DNA from 2 places in the Ensifer sp. 4252 genome. Region 2 is predicted to be linked to the other one. Evidence: riboswitches for the same ligand, from Rfam matches in the RefSeq annotation. Region 2 holds a riboswitch; the other holds the start of a gene.
What was found. Region 2 has a riboswitch for cobalamin ahead of ABIE33_RS11175 (CbtB domain-containing protein). Riboswitches for the same ligand answer to the same signal wherever they lie in the genome.

Region 1 (4,166 bases), on a different contig from region 2:
TGCCCTCGCGCGGGATCTGACCGGCCACATGGCCGGTGTTGCCGCCCTGCGGAACGATCGCCGTCCGGGTCGCGCTTGCAAGCTTCATGATGCGCGACACTTCCTCGACCGAACCGGGGCGAAGCACCATCGGCGTAGTTCCTTTGTAGAGCCCGCGGGATTCGACGAGGTACGGGGCAATGTCCGTGGGGTTCGTCAGTGCATTGGCGCTGCCGACGATGTCGATGAAGGAGGCGATCAGTTCGGGAGAGGGGATCGTCGTGGTCATGGCCCTGCCTTCGCAAATGCGCCCGCCGGCGCTTCAGTGTCTGTCGGTCAGTCTCTGGGGGCTGCAGCGCGCTGCAGCCGGTCGAGGATCGCCTCGCCCAACCCTTCCGAAGGGATGGGGCCGAAGGCGATGGTTGCGGCGCTGCTGGCATCCGCCCTCTTCATATAGTCGAACAGATTTGCAGCCGCCTCCCGCAGGCTGCCTGCCGGGCTGAGGTCGAGCACGATCGCGGCGTGCTCTTCGCCGGGCAGCGACGCATTGCCGAAGCGGATCAGGGCTTCTCCCGGGCGCACGTCCGCGGCATCGAGCCGGACCGCGGCGCCCGGTGCGTAGTGAGAGGCGAGCATGCCCGGGGCCTCGATCGTTGCTCCGGCGCTTTCGGGCCTCGAGACGGCAAGGCCGGTCAGTCTTTCGATTTCGAGGACGTCGAGACCGCCCGGACGCAGCAGACGCAGCGCGCCATCCTCGACCTTGATGATCGTCGATTCAAGCCCGATCTCCGCCGAACCGGCGTCGAGAATGAGCTTGAGGCGCGGCCCGAGATCGGCTTCCACGTGGGCAGCGCTTGTCGGGCTGATCTTGCCCGAAGTATTGGCGCTCGGGGCGGCGAGCGGGCCGCCGAAGCGGGCAATCACACGACGTGAGAAACCATCAGGCATGCGGATGCCGAGCGTGTCGAGGCCGGCCGAGGCGAGTGCATGCACGGTGCTTGTCGTGCGCTGGGGCAGGATCAACGTCAGCGGGCCGGGCCAGAAGGCCTCGGCCAGGCGCCGCGACAACGGATCGAATGTCACGTGGGCTTCGGCCATCGCCATGTCGGACACATGCGATATCAGCGGGTTGAAGCGTGGACGCCCCTTCATTTCATAGATGCGGCTGATCGCACCCGGATTGGTGGCATCCGCTGCCAGGCCGTAGACCGTTTCGGTGGGGATGGCGACGGGCTCACCTTCGGCAAGCACCGCACAAGCGCGCTCGATCGCCCGTTCCGGCTCGGTCCGTGTATCGATGATTTCGGCCATGTCGCTTCCGTTTCCCTTTCCCTTTCCGAGGCTTCCTTAAAGGAGCCACGGCGAAAACAGAACGATTTTCTTCAGGGAGCCGGGTCTGCGCTTCAGAGGCTGCGAATGATGCGCCTCAGTGCCTCGTCGCGTGCGCCGAGCATCAGCACGTTCTTGAGCGCGACTTTCGGATCGTCGGTGCGAAAGAGCAGCCCGTTGTCGCGAACGCTGCGATTGATGGTCATCTGTCCCTCTTGCGCGTCGGGCTCGATGGCAACGGCAAAGTACATTCGGGAATAGCCGGTCTGGATGCGTTCGAAGAAGTGTTTCTCGTCGCCGAGGTCGCAGAAGAAGTTGGCGAAATAGAACGACCAGGTGACGTCCTTGGATTGGGCAAGAGGTGTCCTTGCCGCCGTCACGTGGCAATAGCCGAGATGCGGCCGGCCAGCGAGCGTGCGGTGGAAGATCATCTTGGGAAACTGGATCGAGGTATGGAAGTCGTTCATCCGCTTGTGCGTCGTTTCGCCGGCGGTCTTCAGCTTGTGGCCGGTGCGCTCGGCAACCTCGTCATAGCTCAGATAGCGCCGTTCGCGCTGCGACCACTGGCGCCTTTCTATGCGGCCGGTGCGCAGGAACTCGGTGTGGACCGCTGTCTTCGGAGCGATCGTTGGCAGCTTCTCGGCTGCGGCGTCGTAGTATTTGAGCTTTGCCATGAACTTCAATGCGCTGTTTGCCGGTTCGGCCGGTTTCTCCGTCAGGCGACGCTAATGCATTATGGTTAATGGAAGATTTCACTCACGTCGGGGGACCTGGCTCCGCGGCGCGGACAGGCATGTCGCAAAATGGCGAAGGATCCGCGCTTTCTCGCAAGCCTTGCCGGAAAAAGCGACAATTGCCTAATCCTTGATCTATCCCATTGTTTACACTGAAAAATGACCAGTCACGAGGCGTTTGATGCGCTCGATGTGCTGTGTCGTCTTTCTGGAATCGGATGTCGTTAATCGGCAGCTGCGACGATGGCTTCGGCGATTAGATATGCCTACTCAAGGTGCTGCCTTTTAGGGAAGGCGGAGAATTGGGAAGCCGGTCAAAACCCGGCGCTGCCCCCGCAACGGTGGTGGAGCGAAAGCCTCGGCACAAAGCCACTGGACGGTTCCGTCCGGGAAGGCGCCGGGCTGGTCCTTGCGGACGGCTCCTGAGCCCGGAAACCAGCCTTGACACGAACAGACCGTAACGGGTTGCGGCGGGCAGCCGGATCGGAGCCGTCATCGCACAGGCAATGCGCCTGCGCGGGTTCCAGTCCTGCCTCTCCGAAACAAGGCGAACGAGGACAGGACATGGACATCAAGGGCGATATGCTCCGCAAGCTGAAGGGTCGACGCGACGGCTACAGCCTCGACCGGGCCTTCTACATCGACCCCGACTACTACAGGCAGGATCTCGAGAGCATCTGGTACAAGGACTGGCTGTTCATTGGCCACGACTGCGAGATCCCGCGCGCCGGCAACTATTTCACCGTCCAGGTCGGCGACTACCCCCTCGTCATCGTCCGTGACCGACAGGGCACGATCCGCGCTCTGCACAATTCCTGCCGCCATCGCGGCTCGCGTGTCTGCTCGCAGCACAAGGGGGCTTCCGCCAAGCTCGTCTGTCCCTATCATCAGTGGACCTATGAGCTCGATGGCACGCTGCTCTTTGCCCGCCAGATGGGGGAGGATTTCGACAAGGCCGCCCACAGCCTGAAGCCGATCCACTGCGAGACAGTCGGCGGCTACATCTTCATCAATCTGTCCGAACAGCCGATGGATTTCGGCCCGTTCCGCGACATGGTCGCGCCCTATCTTGCGCCGCATCGCCTGGGTGAAACCAAAGTCGCCTTCGAAAGCACGATCATCGAAAAGGGCAACTGGAAGCTCGTCTGGGAAAACAACCGCGAATGCTACCATTGCGCCGCCAACCATCCCGAGCTTTGCCGCACCTATCCCGAGGCGCCGACGGCGACCGGTGTGCAGGGCGCCAAGGATGATCCCGTCATTGCCGCGCACTGGGCCAAGTGCGAAGCGGCCGGGCTGCCGAGCGAGTTCCGCATGTCCGATACGGGCCAGTTCCGCTCGGCGCGCATGCCGTTGATCGACGACGCCGAGAGCTACACCATGTCCGGCACCCGCGCCGTGCGGCAGCAGCTGTCTGCAGACGTCAGCCAGAAGCATATCGGCACGCTCCTGCTGTTCCACTATCCATCGACCTGGAACCATGTGCTGGCCGACCATGCCATCACCTTCCGTGTGCTGCCGCTCGGCCCGGAGCTGACACAGGTGACGACGAAGTGGCTGGTCAACAAGGACGCGGTCGAAGGCGTCGACTACAATCTCGAGGAACTGACGCATGTCTGGACCGAGACCAACGATCAGGACCGACAGATCGTCGAGGAGAACGCTTTCGGTATTCGCTCTCCGGCCTACCAGCCAGGCCCCTATTCGCCCGATCACGAAGGCGGCGTGATGCAGTTCGTCGAGTGGTATTGCAAGTTCATGGAACAGCGCCTGCAAGGCGACGCTGCTCCGCTCTTCCGGGTCGCCTGACATGCAGATGGCATCCTCGTTCCATCACTTCGATGCGCTTCATGTCTGGATCGACAGGCAGCACATGCTCGAATGCACATCGGCGGTCGTCGAGACCGCCGATGTAATGACCTTTACGTTCCGGGCCGAGAAGCCGGCATGGTTTCGTTATCTGCCCGGGCAGTTCGTCACGCTCGAACTGCCGGTTACGGACGACGAGCCGGTGATGCGCACCTACACGCTGTCGTCGACGCCCTCGCGGCCGTTGTCTATTGCTGTCACCGTCAAGGCGCAAGCCGACAGTATCGGCACCCGCTGGATGTTCGATCACCTGAA
Region 2 (4,166 bases):
TCGGCGCGCCGCACCACGCGATCGGCCCGGAGCATTACCACGCCTTCACCGCCGCCTATGAGTGGATCACGGTCGACGGCGCGCCGCATCTGCAGGCCGGTCCATTGTTCATCCATCTCTTTTCGCAGGCCTGGATCGACCTTCGCGCCCTCCGCGATGCACCGATGCGCGACAAGGCGACGGATTATTTCGCCAATACCGGCCGGGCGATCGCGTTGCAGCGGACCTATGCGAAGCGCAATCCCGGCGGTTTCGCCGGCTACGGCAGAGATATGTGGGGGCTCAGCGCCTGCGATGGACCGACGGGGCGGCACCGGCTTGTCGACGGGCGATGGCAGCGGATGCTCGGCTATGCGGCGCGGGGCGCACCCCATGGTCCTGACGATGGCACGCTGGTGCCCTGGGGGCCGATCGCCTGCCTGCCTTTCGCCGCCGATGCGTCGCGGTCGGCACTGGCCGAGCTTGAGAGCTGCTGTCCCGACCTCCTCAGCGAAGGCCGGTTTCCCGGCGGGTTCAATCCGAGTCTGCCCGGTGCAGGGCGTGAGGGTTGGGTCGACGACCGCGTGGTCGGGCTTGACCAAGGGCTTGTCGTGATGATGATCGAGAACGCCAGAAACGGTTTCGTCTGGGAGCTGACGCGCGGCATTCCGGCCATCCGGCGTGGATTGCAGCGGGCGGATTTTCGCGGCGGCTGGCTTGCGACCAAGGAGACGGCATGAGGTTGGGCCACGAGCGGCAGGAGGTGCGCTTGGCGAAAGACGAGGCGCTGCGCCGAAGCACCCTTGGCGTCCTTGCGCGCCTGCAGTCGTCGTTCCCCGAAGTCGGCTTTTCGCTCGAGGCTACCGGCGACGATTTTCTTTCCGAGGCGCGGTTCTGGGCGGAGGACGGCGGCGGGCTAGAAGCCGGCCTTGCCTATCAGGATCGTTTTGCCGAGGGCATGGACGACAAGATCCGGGCCGCCCATCTGATCGCCTTCTACAGCAACCAGCTCGCCCTGGCGCTTGGCAGCCTCTACCTCGGTGCAGGAATCGTGGCAGCCGTTCGCGGCCTTCGCTTCGAAGAATTTTCAAGGGTGTATGGCGAGCGGGTGGTGGAGGCCAAGCGGTTTCATTTCAGCCTAGCCTTGCCCGCAGCCGGAGATGATACCCCAGCGGATGCGGACGCCTTCGGTGAAACCTTCGCTGCGCACCTGGCGCCGATCGTCGCCACGTTGAAACGCCGCACCGGCTTGTCCTCGGGCGCGCAATGGCGGCTTGCGGCGGATTCGCTTGCCGGCGGCTTCCTGGAGATCGGCCGCGCGCTCGGCGACGAGGAGACCGGGATGGCGAGGGCGCTGGCGATCGTCACGCGCGCGGGCACGCCGCTCTTCTCCGACAGGCTCTGTTACGAAAACATCACCGTCGAGATCGGCGACAGTGCCGGCCATCGGCCGCTGTCGCGGGTCTATCGCCTGCGCGGCGGCTGCTGTCTCTACTATCGAACTCAAGGCGGCAGCTACTGCGATAGCTGCGTGCTGCTGGCGCCGGACGAACGTCGAGAACGATTGCAGGTGCATCTGCTGGCATCGCAGACCGGCTGAGGGCATTAAACGACAGAGCCCCTGATATCGGCGATATCAGGGGCTCTGGTTTGATCATGATGTCTGGCCGGCCTGTTACGCCTTAGCGAAACGGTCGTTGATGAAGCCCGCCACCACGCCGAGGACGATCCAGAAGGCGAGCGTGGTGGCAAGGGCTGCCACGGCGAATTCGGCGCCGAGCACGGGCGGGACATTGCTGGAGATGTCCGACGGCTGCGGCGCGCCATAGACATGGGGTGCCGCGATCAGCACGAGGCCGATGATCTTGGCGACGATCTCTCCCCGCAGGACCACGAGATAGAGGCCGACGGCCGAAAGCGCCACAGTTGCCAGCCACCAGACCTGGCGATCTCCCAGCTCGGCGGCCGGGAAGCCCGGCAGTTCCGGCGGCAGACCGATTGCCGGCAGCATGTGCACGGCAAGCCAGCCGCAGGCGCCCCAGAGCGCGCCGTTTCGGAGCGTGATCGGGTAACCGATGACGAGGCTGACGCCGGCCAAAAGCAGCGCGAAGCCGGAGCCGGTGACCAGATTGGCGATCAGCGTGCCGGAGAAGCGGCTCATGCCGAACATGATGCCGCCTTCCTCGTGTTCGCCCTCATGGGCGTAGGCGGGGGTGATCGGCGACAGGGCGTCGAGCAGGGCGCCGATCGGCGAAACCGCCTTCAGCGACGAATGCTGGTCGTGGTTGGCTGCGGCCGGATCGGCCGATCCGGGCTGTACGGCGGCAGGCTGTTCGCCGGCTGCCGGCGCTTCGCCTTCGAATTCTTCGGCATGCAGGATCAGCGGTACGACACGCAGTTCCTGGGCGCCGGTCATGAAGACACCGGCAATCAATCCAGCCACGATCGCGGCCAGAAGCGTTCTGACAATCATTTTCGATGTCCCTCGATATCGGCGCGCCATGCATCATCTGGCGGGCAGCGCCGTGTCCCATTGGCAAATTTGCGAACGGCTCCATCCGGCAGATCTTCAGTCTGCGTCAGACGTAAGCAAACGCGTCCGGCTGTCTGCCGGAAGCGTTTCTGTCCGCAGTTATGTCGATGCGGAACGCATGCAGCGTCCCTGAGCATCGCTTAGTGGCAGGGGAAGCCGTAGGAGTGGCGGGTGTCGTGCGCGGTGTCATGCAGCACGGCCGAGTTCGCCAGGCCTGCGCCAAAGACGAGGAAGCCGCCGATGAGGAGCGCGATGATACCTGCGGTCAGACGATCGCTGAGGGAGAGCGGAATGCTCGAAACTGTTGAAGTAGCCATGACAACCTCCGTGATGGCATCGGGATGTTTCCCGGTTTGGGCCCTATGCCCGCATCGACTGGCAGGTTTCCTGGCTCAGGACGTCGGGTGAGATCACCCTGGATTTGCCTCGCCTTCCCAGAGCCAAGGTCCGCCCTCTCGCGGTCTCGTCTCCAGTGGCTTTTTCCGGATCGCTCCGGAACGGCGCATTCACGTCGCTCTACAGTCGCGGGGTCGGCCGTGATTTGAATGCCCAGTATGGGTCCATCCGTCACGTTCCCGTTTACTCCCGAAACGCGTTCGCGTTGCGGGAACCAATCGATCCATGATGATTAGGATCGCACCCCGGAGATGTCAATTAGACTTGCGCCGCCGCCCGGTCCATCCGCGACAAAATCACGAAGGATCATGCGTTTATAGGCTTCGACGATCTGGTCGCCCTCAGCGCGGTCGACGGAGACCGCAAGCCGCATGGTGCAATCGCCGAGATGCATGATCAAAAAGGCGGCGCTGTCGATCGTCTCCCGTGGTGTGTCGGGTGCAAAGCGCACCCAGACGTCGGCAAGAAGCCGGCCGCCGGCCCGGCTTTGCAGAAGGTCGATCTCACGCAGCGCCTTGTCGGCCTGCATCGCCGACCAGATGTCGCGCATCACCGGCTCGGCCAGGAACATATCGTAATAGATGTCGAACAGCACGGAAAAGGCGTCGCGCAGTTCCGCGATCGACGTCACCTTGGCAAGCTCGGCCTGGATGCACTCGCTGCAGACGGCATTGTAGCGCTCGGCCAGCGTGCGCACGATCGCGGCCTTGTCGGGAAAGTACTGGTAGAGCGAGCCGATCGAAATTCCAGCCTTTTCAGCGACTTCGCTCATGCGCATGGCGTCACTGCCCTTCTCCTGGATGATCGCCGTCGCGCAGGCAAGGATTTGCTCGACGCGGTCGCGGCTGCGCTTCTGGCTCGGCGTACGGCGCAGCGCGGTCTCGTCGTCGGCGGGAACCGCGGCAGGGCTTATTTCTGGAATCATGAGTGATGCTCACATTTTGACTTGACTCTTAAAATACGAGGATTTATCACATTTGCAAATGTGAGAGATGCTCATGTTTGTGAATGAACCTCAGGAGGAAGCGATGACGGACAAACTCACACTGGTTTTGGGCGGTACCGGCAAGACGGGGCGGCGGGTCGCTGCCCGCCTTGAGGAGCGTGGCGTTGCGGTGCGCATCGGCGCCCGTTCGGCGTCGCCTTCCTTCGACTGGACCGACGAGGCGACCTGGCCGGCAGTCCTTGAGAATGTCGAGCGCATCTATGTCAGCTACCAGCCGGATCTGGCGGTGCCGGGCGCCGTCGACGCCATTCG

Region 1: another riboswitch for cobalamin. It lies ahead of ABIE33_RS04085 (aromatic ring-hydroxylating oxygenase subunit alpha); the one in region 2 lies ahead of ABIE33_RS11175 (CbtB domain-containing protein).

The regions. Positions count from the first base shown of each region.
Region 1 covers NZ_JBNDIU010000001.1:816,912-821,077, reverse strand. The annotation lists gene ABIE33_RS04100 (FAD-binding oxidoreductase) at 1-268, opposite strand, end outside; gene ABIE33_RS04095 (L-threonylcarbamoyladenylate synthase) at 316-1,290, opposite strand; gene ABIE33_RS04090 (DUF6656 family protein) at 1,383-1,982, opposite strand; cobalamin riboswitch at 2,299-2,500, shown strand; gene ABIE33_RS04085 (aromatic ring-hydroxylating oxygenase subunit alpha) at 2,607-3,851, shown strand; gene ABIE33_RS04080 (2Fe-2S iron-sulfur cluster-binding protein) at 3,853-4,166, shown strand, end outside.
Region 2 covers NZ_JBNDIU010000004.1:17,816-21,981, forward strand. The annotation lists gene ABIE33_RS11160 (glucoamylase family protein) at 1-719, shown strand, start outside; gene ABIE33_RS11165 ((2Fe-2S)-binding protein) at 716-1,579, shown strand; gene ABIE33_RS11170 (CbtA family protein) at 1,655-2,452, opposite strand; gene ABIE33_RS11175 (CbtB domain-containing protein) at 2,653-2,829, opposite strand; cobalamin riboswitch at 2,873-3,142, opposite strand; gene ABIE33_RS11180 (TetR family transcriptional regulator) at 3,141-3,833, opposite strand; gene ABIE33_RS11185 (NAD(P)H-binding protein) at 3,937-4,166, shown strand, end outside.